2 regions of the Paenibacillus sp. UNC496MF genome follow, and region 1 is predicted to be linked to the other one. Evidence: riboswitches for the same ligand, from Rfam matches in the RefSeq annotation. Region 1 holds a riboswitch; the other holds the start of a gene.

Region 1 (7,848 bases):
CGTGCGGCGCGCGATCGAGCGGCTGCAGGCCATGGATTTGGACGCGCTGCCCGCCGGCAGGCACGACATCGGCGAGGAAGGCATGTTCCTCCTCATCAACGAACCGGTGACGCGGACGTGGCGGGAGGTACCGCCGGAGACGCACCGGACGCACACCGACGTGCAGCTGCTGCTGAGCGGCCGCGAGCAGATGCGCGTCGCCAAAGCGGCGGAGGACCAGATCGTGACCGACGACCGCTACGACGCGGAAGACATCGCGTTCTACGGCGAGGTTCATCGCGAGCAAACCGTACATCTGGTGCCCGGCGATTTCGTCGTGCTCTTCCCGACCGATATCCATCGTCCGAACTGCTCGGCGGACGAGGACATGCCGATCCGCAAGGCGGTCGTGAAGATCCGGGCCGACGTGCTCGCCTAAGGCGGCGAAGCGCGTTCCTTCCGGAATGGCGGCGTTTGCAACAACGGCGCAAAATAGGTAGGATAGATGGAGTGACGGCTGCTTCGCCAGAGCCGTCGAACCGACCGCGGAGCTTGCCGCAAAGGAGTGCGTCCGGATGTTCCAGAATTCATTTTCAGTCGGCCATGTCGCGTCGATCGTCGTGACGCTGCTGTCCGGCGCGGCGGTCATGTTCCTGCGGCTGCGGGCCAGCAACCGGCCGACGAACATGCGGAAAATCATCATCCCGCCGCTTGGCATGTCCACAGGCTTCCTGATGTTCGTCGTGCCCGAGACGCACGTGCCGTGGACGTGGGCGCTGATCGCCTTCGCCGCGGGCGCGACCGTGTTCGCCTATCCGCTGATCCGGACGTCCAAGCTGGAGCGGATCGGCGGCGAGATCGTCCTGAAGCGGTCCAAAATGTTCGTGTTCATCCTGCTCGGCCTGCTGATCGTCCGCCTGCTGGTGCACGACGCGGTGGAGTCGAAGGTGTCGATCCCGCAGACGGGCGCGTTGTTCTTCGTGCTCGCGTTCGGCATGATCGTCGTGTGGCGCATCGCGATGCTCCGGGAGTTCATGGCCCTGCAGCGCGGCGCCGGCAAGGAAATCAGTTGACAGCCCTCGGGTCAGCTGATATTCTAACCACATCAATTGTATGCAATTTAATTGCATTGATATAGATTGGAGAGACGAATCATGGACAAGAGCGCGATGCTCGAGCTGGACAATCAGCTCTGTTTTGCCCTCTATGCTTGCGCGCGCGAGGTGACGAAGCTGTATCGCCCGTTCCTCGACGAGCTCGGCCTGACGTATACGCAGTACGTCACCTTGCTGGCGCTGTGGGAGAAGGACGAAGTGCCCGTGAAGGAGCTTGGCCGCAGGCTGTACCTGGATTCCGGGACGCTGACGCCGCTGCTCAAGAAGCTCGAGGCCATGGGATTGCTGCGCCGGGAACGGGACCCGCAGGACGAGCGCAGCGTCATCGTTCGGCTGACCGGCGACGGGCGGGCGCTCAAGGAGCGGGCGACCGACATCCCGGAGCGCGTCTTTTGCCAGACGAGCCTGAGCCCGGACGGCATCGTCGCGCTGCGCGAACAGCTTCGCAAGCTGACGGCCGAGGTACACGCGCAGACCGAGCGCGCCGCCGACGCGACTGAAGGATTGCAAGGGTAGCTTCTTCTTGGATTCGTGCATACGAAGGACCGCGTACAAACAGCGGCCGCCCCGTTTCCTGCGGGGCGGCCGCTGTTTGTTTGGCTGAGGAGCCGGGCGGAGGGCCGCCTTGCCCCGCGCGCACGGCAAGGGCCAAAACGCAAAATCAGCCCGCCTCGCACGAAATCGGACCGCATGGTCTTGCCTGCACCCGGCGATTCAGCCCTTCGCAGCCGGAGCGTCGTATTTCCCGAGGCGCGTTCCGCCCGCGGGCATCGGATTTCCGCAAACTTAGTCCGCTTTGCCGGCCTCGAGCTCGATGGCGATCTTCACTTCGTCGCCGATCAGGACGCCGCCGGTTTCGAGGACCGCGTTGTACGTCAGGCCGTAGCTGCTGCGGCTGATCGCGCCTTTGGCGCTGAAGCCGACTTTCTCGTTGCCCCACGGATCCTTGCCGCTGCCCTCGTACGTGACGCTGAACGTCTCCGGACGGGTCAAGCCGCGGAGGGTGAGGTTGCCGGTCACGTCGTATTCGCCGTCGCCCGTTTTCACGATGGAGGTCGACTGGAACGTGAGCGCGGGATAATGCTCGATGTCGAAGAAATCGCCCGTGCGGAGGTGGTTGTCGCGGTCCGCGTTGCGCGTGTCGATGCTGGCGAGCGTCACGTCGAAACGGATGTTCGCCGTCGTCAGATCGTTCGGATCCGCCTCGATCTCGGCGCTGAATTCGTGAAAGGTGCCTTTCACTTTCGCGATCATCATGTGTTTGATCGTAAAATCTACGCTGCTGTGCGTCGCGTCGACAAGCCATTTGGACGTGGACATGGGCAAAACCTCCGGATAATTAATAACATAAAGTAATGAACTTAATATTTTATAGTTAGTATAGAGTCAGAAAGCGGAAACCGTCAATCCTTTTTCTTCCTGCCGCCGATCGGAACGTTGACAACTTTTCCCTCGAGGGGTATAGTCTTGTCAGGAAATCCACTAGGGGCGCCCGCACGGGCTGAGATAAGGCAGAATGCCTTGGTCCCTTTGAACCTGATCTGGGTCATGCCAGCGTAGGAAAGTGGGAAATGTACGTGCGACTTCGATTCGGCCGTACGGCGCGGGAGGCGATCATGCCGCCATGCCGTACGAAGCCGATCCGTCCGCCGGCCGCGGAACGCTTGGGCGTTCCGCGGCCGGCGGACAGACGACCGCGACATGAACCGCTCCTTCGCCGGAGCGGTTTTTTTGCGTGGCGGCCGTTCGCCGGCCGCGCGCTGGGATGCGCGTCCGCGCCGCCGATGGGCGGCCGCGGGCGCCTGCGTCCCGCGCTCCGGCAAGTTGCGGCGAAGCGTTTCGCTTGGCGGCGATCTCCGCCGCGCGGTCCCGTTCGTTTTTTCGCGCGCCTCGCTTCCCTTTGCAGGCCTCCTGGTGCGTTTCCGCCGAGATGGACGATTATGAGGAGGATGTGCGAAATGACAATGATGACGACTCCGCTGCCGGGAAGCCGCAAAGTATACGCGGAAGGGAGCCGGCCCGACATCCGCGTGCCGATGCGCGAGATCGGCCTGACGCCGACGGAAGGAAGGAACGGCGGCGCGCGGCCGAACGCGCCGATCGCCGTGTACGACACGAGCGGACCCTACACCGACGAAGCGTACGAGACGGACGTAAGACGGGGACTGCCGGCGCTGCGCGGCGGCTGGATCGCGGAGCGCGGCGACACGGAGGCGTACGAGGGACGGACGATCGCGCCGCTCGACAACGGGTTTCATAGCGAGTCGGCCGCTTCGCGGGGCGGCGCGGAGACGTTCCCGGGCTTGACGCGGCGGCCGCTGCGGGCGCGCGAGGGCGGGAACGTGACGCAGCTGCATTACGCGCGGCGCGGCATCGTGACGCCGGAGATGGCATTCATCGCGATCCGCGAGGGCATGGCGCCGGAGTTCGTGCGGGACGAGGTGGCCGCCGGGCGGGCGATCATTCCCGCGAACGTCAACCACCCCGAGAGCGAGCCGATGATCATCGGGCGCGCCTTTCACGTGAAGATCAACGCCAACATCGGCAACTCCGCCGTCGCGTCGTCGATCGAGGAAGAGGTCGAGAAGATGACGTGGGCGACGCGCTGGGGCGCCGACACGATCATGGACCTGTCCACCGGCAAGAACATCCATACGACGCGCGAATGGATCGTCCGCAATTCGCCCGTGCCGGTCGGCACGGTGCCGATCTACCAGGCACTCGAGAAGGTGGACGGCAAGGCGGAGGACCTGACGTGGGAGGTGTTCCGCGACACGCTGATCGAGCAGGCGGAGCAGGGCGTGGACTATTTTACGATTCACGCGGGCGTGCTGCTCCGTTATATCCCGCTCACGGCGAAGCGCGTCACGGGCATCGTGTCGCGCGGCGGCTCGATCCTGGCGGCGTGGTGCTTGGCGCATCACCGGGAGAACTTCCTGTACACGCATTTCGAGGACATTTGCGAAATCATGAAGCGTTACGACGTGGCCTTCTCGCTCGGCGACGGCCTGCGTCCGGGCTCCATCGCCGACGCCAACGACGAGGCGCAGTTCGCGGAGCTGGAGACGCTCGGCGAGCTGACGCGGATCGCGTGGAAGCACGACGTGCAGGTCATGATCGAAGGGCCGGGCCACGTGCCGATGCACCTGATCAAGGAGAACATGGACCGCCAGCTCGAGGTCTGCCAAGAGGCGCCGTTCTATACGCTCGGGCCGCTGACGACGGACATCGCGCCGGGCTACGACCACATCACGTCGGCGATCGGAGCCGCGATGATCGGCTGGTTCGGGACGGCGATGCTCTGCTACGTGACGCCGAAGGAGCATCTCGGCCTGCCGAACCGGGAGGACGTGAAGGACGGCGTCATCGCGTACAAGATCGCCGCCCACGCCGCCGATCTCGCCAAGGGCCATCCCCGGGCGCGGCTGCGCGACGACGCCTTGTCGAAGGCGCGGTTCGAATTCCGCTGGAAGGACCAGTTCCACCTGTCGCTCGATCCGGAACGGGCGATGGCGTACCACGACGAGACGCTGCCGGCGGAGGCGGCGAAGTCGGCGCATTTCTGCTCCATGTGCGGGCCGAAGTTCTGCAGCATGCGGATCACGCAGGATATCCGGGATTACGCGGAGGCGAACGGGCTGGAGACGCGCGAGGCGATCGAGGCCGGCATGAAGGAGCAGGCGAGCGCGTTCCGTTCGGGCGGCGGGACGATCTATTCGTAGACGGCCGGCGCAGGCGGGGGAAGCATGGCGGAAAGAGGGAGCATCGCGCAAAGAGGAAGCATGGAGAGGAGAGCGGGCATGGAACGACGAAATTGGCGGGACTTCAAGCTGTACGCCATTACGGCGGCGAACTATCATCCCGGCCGGGGGCTGCCGGAGGTCATGGAACAGGCGATCCTCGGCGGCGCGGACATCGTGCAGCTGCGGGCGAAGGACGCCTCGAAGGAGGAGCTGCTGCGGGACGCCCGGGCGCTGCGCGAGCTGACGGCCCGGTACGGGGTGCCGTTCATCGTCAACGACCATCTCGACGTCGCGCTCGAGGTCGGCGCGGACGGGGCGCATTTCGGGCAGGACGATATGCCGCTCGCGGAAGCGAGACGGTTGCTGGGGCCGGACGCCATCATCGGCATCTCGACGCACAGCCTGGAGCAGGCGCTGGCGGCGGAGCGCGGGGGCGCCGACTATATCGGCGTCGGCCCCGTCTTCCCGACGGGCACGAAGCCCGGCAGGGCGGCGGTCACGACGGCGTACGTGCGCGAAGCGGCGGCTAACGTGTCGATTCCGTGGGTCGCCATCGGCGGCATCACGCTCGCGAACGCGGACGAGGTGCTGGCGGCCGGCGCGACGCGGATCTGCGCGGTGTCGGCGATCGTCGGCGACGCGCGTCCCGCGGACGTCTGCCGGGCGTTCCGTGCGCGGATCGACGCGGCGGCGGAGCGGGCCGCGGAGATTAGCGCGCCGGCGGCCATCGCGGTCGTCGTGAACGGGCGCCGCGAGGAGACGGCCGCGCGGACGGTCGCGGAGCTGGTGGAGGCGCTCGGCCTGGCGGGCAAGAGCCTCGTCGTCGAGCTGAACGGCGTCATCGTCGCCCGCGAAGCGTGGGAGACGGCTTCGCTGGCGGACGGGGCGGCGCTGGAGCTGGTGCATTTCGTGGGAGGAGGGTGAGGCGAATGGCGGAGCTGGAAGCGATGGGCTATCGCGCGGAAGAGGATTGGCTCGAAATCGGCGGCAAGCGGCTGCGGTCGCGGTTCTTCCTCGGCACGGGCCGGTTCCCGAGCCCGGCGGTGTTCCGGCTGGCGCTGGAGGCGTCGGCGGCGGAGGTCGTGACGTTCGCGGTGCGCCGCGTCAATCTCGATTACGCGGAGGACGACGCGATTCTGCAGCATATGGACGGAAGCGGCTACGTCTATCTGCCGAACACGTCGGGCGCGGGCAACGCCGACGAGGCGGTGCGGATTGCCAAGCTGGCTCGGGCGGCGGGGCTCAGCGACTGGATCAAGGTCGAGATCAGCGCCAATCCGCGCACGCTGCTGCCGGATCCCATCGAGACGCTGCGGGCGACGGAGCGTCTCGCGCGCGAAGGCTTCGTCGTGCTGCCGTACACGTCGGACGATCCGATCCTGTGCAAGCGGCTCGAGGAAGCCGGCGCGGCGGCGGTCATGCCCGGCGGCGCGCCGATCGGCACGGGGCTCGGCTTGCTGAACCCGTACAACCTCGGCCTGATCGTCGAGGAGGCCGGGGTGCCGGTCATCGTGGACGCCGGCATCGGCGCCGCGGCCGACGCCGTGCAGGCGATGGAGCTCGGCGCCGCCGGCATCCTGGCGAATACGCCGGTCGCCAAGGCGCAGGACCCTGTCGGCATGGCGCGGGCGATGCGCCTGGCCGTGGAGGCGGGCCGGCTGGCGTACCTGTCCGGCCGGATTCCGAAGCGCCGCTACGCCTCGGCCAGCAGCGAGGCGGAGGGCGTGCCGCCCCTGGCGGCGAGCGCCGCCGCGGGCGCGCGGCCGGACGCGCGGGACGGCCGCGGATGAGCCGGCGCGTCGTCGTGCTCGGCGGCGGCATCGTCGGCCTCGCCTGCGCGTTCGAGGCCGCGCTGGCCGGCGACGCCGTCACGGTCGTGGAGCCGGGCCGCGCCGGCGGCCAGGCGTCGGGCGCCGCGGCCGGCATGCTGGCGCCGTACACCGAGAACCCCAAGCTACCGGACGCGTTCTTCCGGCTGTGCCTGGACAGCCTGCGGCGCTATCCCGAATGGGTGCGCCGGATTGAGTACGTGTCCGGCCTGTCCGCGGAGCTGACCGCCTCCGGCAGCCTGACGGTCGCGCTGCACGAGGCGGACCTGCAGCCGCTGCAGGCGCGGCTCGCCTGGCAGCGCCGCTACGGGGCGGATGCCGAGCTCGTCGGCCCCGAACGGCTGCGCGAGCTGGAGCCGCGGCTGACCGAGGCCGCGGTCGGCGCGCTGCATTGCCCCGGCGAGGCGCATGTACACGCGCCGAAGCTGGTCGCCGCGCTCGAGGCAGCCTGCCGCCGGCTCGGCGTGCGCCTCCTGGAGCACGCCGGGCGCATCGCGCCGCCGCGGGTCGCCGGCGGCCGCCTCGAGCCCGCCGCGGAGACGGCGGCGTACGGGCGGATCGCCGGCGACGCGCTCGTCGTCTGCGCCGGCGCCTGGGCGAACGCCTATGCCGAGGCGTGCGGGTTCCCGATCCCGGTGCATCCGATCCGGGGGCAGATCTGCGCCTTCGAGCTGGCCGGCGCGGGCGGGAACGCCGCGGCCGGCAGCGCCCCGCACGGCGGCGCGGAACACGACCGCCGTGCTTCCGCGCCGGAATCCGTGCGGCACATGGTGTTCTCGAGCCAAGCGTACTGGGTGCAGAAGCGGGACGGCCGGCTCGTCTGCGGCGCCTCCGAGGACGCGGCGGGCTACGACGCCTCCGTCACGGAGCGCGGCATCGCCCGGCTGACCCGCTGGACGCCGCGGGTGTTCCCGTTCCTCGCCGGGCGCGCGCCCGCCATGACGTGGGCGGGGCTGCGGCCGGCCACGGTCGACGGGCGGCCGCTCGTCGGCGCCGTTCCCGGCAGCCCGGACGCGCTGCTCGCGGCCGGCCATTACCGCAACGGCATCCTGCTCGCCCCGGCGACCGCCGCGCTGATCGGCGGCCTGCTGCAGGGCCGGCCGCCGGAGCCGGAAGCGGCGGCGAGCTTCGCGCCGGAGCGGTTCGCGCGCGGCGCCGTCCGCGCGAATCGCGGCTGAAGGA
Region 2 (7,848 bases), on a different contig from region 1:
GTAATACGGCAGGCCGACCTCGCCTACCGCGAATTCTTCGCCCTCCGCCGCGCGCGCCTCGATCCAGGCGACCAGCGCGTCCAGCTCCGCCTCCGGCGGCAGCGGCTGCTCGGGATGAAACCCGTACGCGGGATGGACATGGCCGGGAAACAGCCGCGCCAGCCGGCGGTTGGTCTCGCAGGAGCTCCGGTGCATCGAGACGGCGACGACGGCCGCTATGCCGCCTTGGCCGAACGCGCGCCGCAGAAGCGGTTCGCGCTCGTGCTCCTCGTACAAATCCAGATGAATGTGGGCATCCGCCCATCGGCCGTATCGCCGCAAGCGGCTCATGGCGCCGCCCCCTTTCCGATTCTTCGCTAGAACGGTTTAACCGCGCGCCGCGTCGGGCCGCAGCATGTCGTACAGCTCCTGCTTCAAGCGAATGAATGCCGCATCGCCCCAGAGCGCTTCCGAACGCGGCCGCGGGAACGGCACGGCCACTTCGCGCACGATCGACGCCGGCGCGGCCGACAGCACCAAGATCCGGTCGGAGAGCAGCAGCGCCTCCTCGATGCTATGCGTGACGAACAGCACGGAGCGGCGGTTGCTTTCCCAGAGCGAGAGCAGCCAGGCCTGCATGTGCTGCCGGGTCAGCGCATCCAGCGCGCTGAACGGCTCGTCCAGGCACATGAGCCGCTGCGGCGACAGCAGCGCCCGGAGGAAGGACACCCGCTGCTGCATGCCGCCGGACAGCACGTCCGGGTATTGGTCCGCGGCCGCGTCCAGCCCGATCCGGGCCAGCCAGTCGCGGGCAAGCCCGCGCGCCTCGCGCTTGCCGAGGCCGGCGATCGTCAACGACAGCTCGATATTCGCGGACACGGTGAGCCACGGCATGAGCGACGCCTGCTGCGGCATGTAGGCGATATGGCCGCGCGCGCCGACCGTGCTCCGGCCGTGCAGCTGAATATCGCCCGAAGTCGGCAGTTCCAAGCCGCCGATCAGGTGAAACAACGTCGTCTTGCCGCTGCCGGACGGACCGATCAGCGTGACGAACTCGCCGTCGTCCACGCGGAACGACACGTTGTCCAGCACGGCCTTCTCCGGCGTCCCCCGCTTCCCGGGGAACCGCTTGGACAACTCGCGGACTTCCAGTACGGCGCTCACGACGGCCGTCCCTCCCTTCGCCCCTGCGCCGCGCCTCGCGCGAGAAGCCGCTCCGCGAGCGCGATGGCGCCGAACAACGCCAAGCTGAGCAGCACGATCACGCCGATGGCGGCGAATACTTTCACGGTCTCGAAGCCGTGCTGCGCGATCAGCATGAAATATCCCAGGCCGCTGTCCGCGCCGATCGCCTCCGCGTAGATGGCGCTGATGACGGCGTAGGACGCGGCGATCTTGAGGCCCGAGAACAGATGCGGCACCGCGCCGGGCAGCTCCAGCCGCCAGAACAGCTGGCGCCGCGAGGCGCCGATCATGCGCATGTAGTCGTACAGTTTGCCGTCGCTCTTCGACAGGCCCGTCATCATGGCCACCGCGACGGGAAAGAACGTCACGAGCGCGATCAGGATGACGCGCGGCAGCGCGCCGAAGCCGAACCAGAGGACGAGCAGCTGGCCGATCGCCATGACCGGCACGTTCTGGCTCAGGACGAGCAGCGGGTAAAAGCCCGCTCGGACCCAGGGCAGCACGTGCAGCAGCGCCGCGATCAGGAATCCCGCCGCCGCGCCGATGCCGAAGCCGAGCAGCGTGATGCCGAGCGTCGCCCGCATATGATGCGCCAGCAGCGGCGCGGAATCAATCGCCTGCTTGGCGATGGCGGACGGCGCGGGCAGGACGTACGCCTCCGTCCCGAAGAGCCAGACCGCCCCCTGCCAAAGCAGCAGAAAAGCCGCCATGACGATCGCTGGCGGCAGCAGGAGGGCGCGTTTATTGCCCATCCGGGTATTTCTCCAGCAGGGCGTCCATCGACGCGGTGCCTGCCGGCACGTAATACACTTTGATCTGCGAGATGATCGACGGGCAGCCCATCTCCGCCATGGCGGCGTTCATCTCCTGCACGACGGCGAGCAACTTGTCCAGCTCGCCTTCCATCGTCGTCTCGAGCGGCGCGACGCGGTACGGCACCCCGGACGCCTTGATGACGTCGATGGCGCGGTCGACGTACGGAATGACGCTTTCCCCGTTCGGGGTGCGCGGCAAAATTTGAATGCTCAGCAGTGCGTTAGCCATGAATCAGTTCTCCTTTTCCGGCAGGAAGTCGTTGGTGAAGGCTTTATCGGCGTCGAGCGGCTTGTCGAGCAGCTTATGGTCGTACATCCAGTCGGCGTAGTTCTTCCACACCGTCAGCTTCTGCTCGCCCCAGCGCGGCGCGTCCGCTTGGTAGCGCGGGCTGAGCCACTTCTGGCTGGCGCGGACGAGATCCGCGTTCAGCTCGGGCACGGCCTTGATCAGCACGTCCGCGGCTTCGTCCGGATGGTCGATCGCGAATCGGTAGCCTTCGGCCGCGGCCGCCATGAACGCTTCCACGGTGTCCTTGTGCCCGGCGATCATCTTCTCGTTCGTCGCCAGCACCGGCGTGTAATAATCCAGCTTGTCGCTGTAATCGGTCAGATAAACCATGTTGATCTTCTCGCCCTTCAGCTCCGCCGCGACCCCGTCCCAGCCGTAGAAAATCCAGGCGAAGTCGATGTTCTTCTTCGTCGCCGTGAAGAAATCGGCGTCGCCGATGTTGGCGATCTTGACCTTCTTGAAGTCGCCTTTGTCTTCTTCCATCAGCGATTGAATAACCGCCGGTTCCGCGGGCGAACCCCAGCCGCCGTACGTCTTGCCTTCGAACGCCTTCGGCGACGTGATGTTCTTGACCGCCGGCGACGCGAAGCCGGAGGTGTTATGCTGGATGACCGCCGCGAGCGACACGAGCGGCACGCCCTGGATCCGCGCCTGCGTGACGCCTTCCTGGTAGCTGACGCCGAAGTCGGCGGCGCCCGTCGCGATCATCGTGTCCGCGCCCGCTTCGCCGGGCTGGATGATATCGACCTTCAAGCCGTGCTGCTCGAAGAAGCCTTTGTCGCGGGCCACGTACAGCCCCGTATGATTCGTGTTCGGCGTCCAGTCGAGCACGACCTTGATTTCCTTCAGCGCGTCTCCGGCTGCGGCATTCCCGCCGTTCGCGGCCGCGTTCGTACCGCCGCTCCCCGCGCCGTTCGCGGCGTTGCCCGCGTTCCCCTCGTCGTTCTTGGCACCGCAGCCGGCCAACGCCAGCGCCGCGATCAGCACCGTCGCCAGCGCGGCCGTCCAGCCGCCCCGTCTAATTTTGTGTCCCATGTCTCGTTTCTCCCCTCGCCTGCCCTCTTGCCGGACCGCGGATAATCTGCGAATCATGCTGCCCCGAATCGTGATCTGCGCCGCTCGGACGCCCGTCGTCTGCTACCTATCGTGCCCCGAACGCCGATGCGGCATCAGGCCTCGCTTGGCGAACGCGTGCGCCGGTCGTCCACGAACGAACCAAAAAGGCATCCCCCTTCCGGAGGATGCCTCTATCAGCTGCTTACGGCTTGCCACGACGCCGTGCCACGGCGTGCGCCAAGCAATTGTACGCGGTTCCTACGCTGGCATTATCCAGATCAGGTCTAGGGTCGAGATCGTGCGGAATCTCCTCTCAGCCGGCCATGCCCAGCTCCCCATCGCTATTCGATTGGTTGCAACGAGCTTATTATAGCAGACCTTCCCGTAAAATGGCACCCCCTCCGGAAAAAAAGCCCCGCGGAGGGGACCGGGCGAGCGGAAGCCGCGTTCGCGCATGAAAAAACCGGGGGTCAAGACCCCCGGCCGTTGCGAAATTTCTGCGTATGCGCCTTCGCCTCGTCGGTATTCGTGACGCGGTTGCGGCTCCATTCGATCAAAATCCGGTCGATGTACCGGAAGTGCAGCTTGCCGGCGAACACCGCTTCCTTGAGCGCGAAACGAATCAGCTCGTCCGGATACCGGTCCTGGTCGACCCAAGCGCTGATCGTCTCGCATTCCATCGGCGACAGCGGCCGGCCGAACTCCTGCTCGAACGCCGTATACAGATCCGCCGGCTTCGTCCACTCCGCCGCGTCCTGCGCCGCCCCCGGCGTCCGTCCGGACTGCGGCTCCCGTTCGGCGCCGACCGAGCGGCGCGCTTCGTCCGCCAGCCATTCGGCGCCGCGGATCAGGAAGCCCGTCCAGTTGTACCGTTCGATGACGATGCCGCTGACGGGATCGGCCTCTTCGTCGATCGCGAGCAGCCCTTCCTTGATCAAGCGGCCAAGCTGGCCGTGCGCCGTCTTCGGCGCGATGCCGAGCCGTTCCGCCAGCTGCTCGGGCGTCGGGAAATCGACGCCCTCCGCCTGCCGGAACAGCATCAGCTGCAGCATCAGCATCATGTCCGCGTCGGACAGGCCGACGCCGCGGTAAGCGCGCAGCAGACCGGCGGGAACGACGACGCTGCCGCCGTTCATGGCCGCCGCCATCCCGCGCGCGTACGCTTTCCACAAGTCTTGTTTCACCGGCCGTATTCCTCCCCCTTGCATAACCTGGCCGTTGTCCGCCGCTTCCGGCGATTACGGGTACAGACGGTACAGCATGCGCGGGAACGGAATCGTTTCGCGCACGTGATCGAGCCCGCAAATCCAGGCGACCGTCCGTTCGAGACCGAGACCGAAGCCGGAATGCGGCACCGTGCCGTACTTGCGCAGGTCGAGGTACCATTGGTACGCCTCGGTGGACAGCTCATGCTCCGCGAAGCGTTCCGCCAGCAGCTCCGGATCGTCGATCCGCTGCGAGCCCCCGATGATTTCGCCGTACCCTTCCGGCGCGATCATGTCCGCGCACAGCACGACTTCCGGACGGTTCGGATCGGGCTTCATGTAGAATGCCTTGAACGACGTCGGGTAGTGCGTAATGAACACCGGACGGTCGTACATCTCGGCGATGGCCGTCTCGTGCGGCGCGCCGAAGTCCTCGCCCCACCGGATCTCGTGTCCCTGCTTCTGCAGATACGCGATCGCTTCGTCGTACGTGATGCGCGGGAACGGCGCCTGAACGGCCTCGAGCTTGCTCACGTCGCGGCCGATCGTCTCCAGCTCCTTGCGGCAGTTCTTCAGCACGTTCTGCACGACGAAGGAGACGAACTGCTCCTGCACGCGCAGGTTCTCTTCGTGGTCGACGAACGCCATCTCCGGCTCGATCATCCAAAATTCGATCAAGTGGCGGCGCGTCTTCGATTTCTCCGCCCGGAACGTCGGTCCGAACGAGTACACCTTGCCGAGCGCCATCGCCGCCGCTTCCATGTACAGCTGGCCGCTTTGCGTCAGATACGCGTCTTCGTCGAAATATTTCGTATGGAACAGGTTCGTCGTTCCTTCGCACGAGGACGGCGTCAGCACCGGCGGGTCCACCAGCGTGAAGTTCCGTTCGTCGAAGAACTGCTGGATCGAGCGGATGATTTCCGCGCGGACGACGAGAATGGCGCGCTGCTTCGGCGCGCGCAGCCACAGGTGGCGGCGGTCCATCAGGAAGTCGACGCCGTGCTCCTTCGGCGTGATCGGGTAGTCGTGCGAAATCTGAATGACCTCGATCCCTTCCACCGTCAGCTCGAAGCCGGATTGGCTCCGCGGCTCTTCCCGCACGACGCCCTTCACGTACAGCGAGCTCTCCTGGGTCAGCTCCTTCGCGGCGTCCCACACGTCCTCCGCCGCTTCGCTCTTCACCACGACGCCCTGCACGTAGCCCGTGCCGTCCCGCAGCTGCAGGAATTGGATCTTGCCGCTCGAGCGCTTGCCGTTCAGCCAGCAGCCGATCCAGACGGACTGGCCGACCGCGTCTTTCAATTGTCCGATCGTCGTTAAGGTTTTCATTCTATCGTCCTCCGTTCGAATTAACGCTATTCCTTGTCTTGCTTCGCCAGCCGGTACGTGTCGCGGGCGATCAGCAGCTCTTCGTTCGTCGGCACGACCAGCGCTTTGACGCGGGAGGCGTCGGTCGAGATGAACCGCGCTTCCTTCGAGCGGACCGCGTTGCGCGCCTCGTCGAGCTCGATGCCGAAGAACGAGAGGTTCTCGCACACCGCCTTGCGCACCGCCGCGGAATTCTCGCCCACGCCCGCGGTGAACACGACGGCGTCGAGGCCGTTCATGCCGGCGGCATAGGCGCCGATGTACTTGCGCAGCCGGTACGTGTACATGTCGAACGCCAGCTTCGCCTGCTTGTCGCCGTCTTCCATCGCTTCGACGATCTCGCGCATGTCGCTGCCGATCCCGCTGATCGCGAGCAGCCCGCTGTGCTTGTTCAGCATGGAATTGACCTCGTTCAGCGTCAGCTCTTCCTTGTTCATCGTGAACGGCACGATGGCGGGATCGAGATCGCCGCTGCGCGTGCCCATCATAAGCCCTTCGAGCGGCGTCAGCCCCATGCTCGTGTCGTACGACTTGCCGTGCAGGATCGCCGCGCAGCTCGCGCCGTTGCCGATGTGGCAGGTCACGAGCTTGAGCGTTTCGAGCGGACGGCCGAGCGTCTCGGCCGCCGCCTTGCTGACGTAGTCGTGAGACGTGCCGTGGAAGCCGTAACGCCGGATTTTATGACGGCGGTAGAGCACCATCGGAATGGGATACAGGAAGGTCTCCTGCGGCATCGACTGGTGGAACGCCGTATCGAACACGACGGCCTGCGGCACGCTCGGCAGGTTGTATTCCACCGCGGCGATCCCCATCATCGCCGGCGGGTTGTGAAGCGGCGCCAGGTCGAACAGGCGGCGGATCTCCTTCTTCACGTCCTCCGTGACGAGCGTCGACTCCTTGAAGCTTTCGCCGCCGTGCACGACGCGATGGCCGACGGCGTCGATCTCCTTCATGGACAGCAGCACGCCGTGCTCCTTATGCGTCAGCATGTCGATCAGCCGGCGCACCGCCGTGTTATGGTCCAGAATTTCGCTCACTTCGTTCACTTCCGGCCGTCCAGCCGGCTCGTGCACGAGAATCGACGCATCCATGCCGATCCGTTCCACGCGGCCCTGGGCCAGTACCGCTTCTTCTTCCATATTATACAGCTGGTACTTCAGCGAAGAACTGCCGGCGTTCATGACAAGAATGATCATATCCGTCCACCGTCCTTGTCGTATTCGAAAAAGCCGCTCCCGCTCTTGACGCCGAGCTGGCCGCCGCGCACCATTTTTTTCAGGATGAACGACGGCCGGTATTTCAGCTCCCCGTACTCGCGGAACATCCGCTCCAGCGCGGCCAGCACGGCATCGAGCCCGAACCGGTCCGCCATCTCGAACGGCCCGTGCTGGAACGCGTAGCCGATCCGCATGGCGCTGTCGATGTCTTCCGCCGACGCGACGCCTTCCTCCAGCACGTGAAGCGCCTCGTTGATGAACAGGCAGATCAGCCGGGTCGTGACGAAGCCCGGCGATTCGAACACCATGACGCCTTTCTTATGTATCGTCGTCTCCACGAACCGCTTCGTCCGTTCGAACACGTCGTCGCTCGTCTTCAGCCCGCGCACGATCTCCACGAGGTCCGCCCGGTTGACGGGATAGACGAAATGCATGCCGATGACGCGGTCCGGATTGGACGTCACGCTCGCGAGCTCCGTCAGGCTGAGCGTCGACGTGTTGCTCGCCAGGATGACGTCGGGCAGGCAGACGGCGTCCAGTTCCTTGAAAATCGCCAGCTTGCTGTCCAAGTCTTCCGTGATCGTCTCGATGACCAGCTCGCAGGACTGCAGCTCGTTCAGCGACGACTTCGGATGGATGCGGCTCAGCACGAGCTTCTTCTCCGCGGCCGTCACCGCCCACCGTTCCATCTGCTTGTCCAAGCTTAATTCGATCATGTCCAGGGCATGCGCGAG

The links. Region 1 has a riboswitch for thiamine pyrophosphate ahead of thiC (phosphomethylpyrimidine synthase ThiC). Riboswitches for the same ligand answer to the same signal wherever they lie in the genome.
Region 2: linked by a shared signal. The riboswitch ahead of BMZ79_RS06545 (ABC transporter substrate-binding protein) and the one ahead of thiC (phosphomethylpyrimidine synthase ThiC) in region 1 are both predicted to bind thiamine pyrophosphate.

Annotation. Positions count from the first base shown of each region.
Region 1 is NZ_FORE01000010.1:199,224-207,071, forward strand. It holds gene BMZ79_RS18770 (NanQ anomerase/TabA/YiaL family protein) at 1-418, shown strand, start outside; gene BMZ79_RS18775 (CcdC family protein) at 555-1,052, shown strand; gene BMZ79_RS18780 (MarR family winged helix-turn-helix transcriptional regulator) at 1,134-1,610, shown strand; gene BMZ79_RS18785 (YceI family protein) at 1,881-2,414, opposite strand; TPP riboswitch at 2,569-2,674, shown strand; gene thiC (phosphomethylpyrimidine synthase ThiC) at 3,053-4,816, shown strand; gene thiE (thiamine phosphate synthase) at 4,895-5,761, shown strand; gene BMZ79_RS18800 (thiazole synthase) at 5,767-6,627, shown strand; gene BMZ79_RS18805 (FAD-dependent oxidoreductase) at 6,624-7,844, shown strand.
Region 2 is NZ_FORE01000005.1:366,991-374,838, forward strand. It holds gene BMZ79_RS06525 (TatD family hydrolase) at 1-330, opposite strand, end outside; gene BMZ79_RS06530 (ABC transporter ATP-binding protein) at 367-1,143, opposite strand; gene BMZ79_RS06535 (ABC transporter permease) at 1,140-1,916, opposite strand; gene BMZ79_RS06540 (thiamine-binding protein) at 1,906-2,208, opposite strand; gene BMZ79_RS06545 (ABC transporter substrate-binding protein) at 2,212-3,303, opposite strand; TPP riboswitch at 3,563-3,672, opposite strand; gene BMZ79_RS06550 (DnaD domain protein) at 3,795-4,508, opposite strand; gene asnS (asparagine--tRNA ligase) at 4,563-5,858, opposite strand; gene BMZ79_RS06560 (acetate kinase) at 5,885-7,093, opposite strand; gene BMZ79_RS06565 (3-hydroxyacyl-CoA dehydrogenase family protein) at 7,090-7,848, opposite strand, start outside.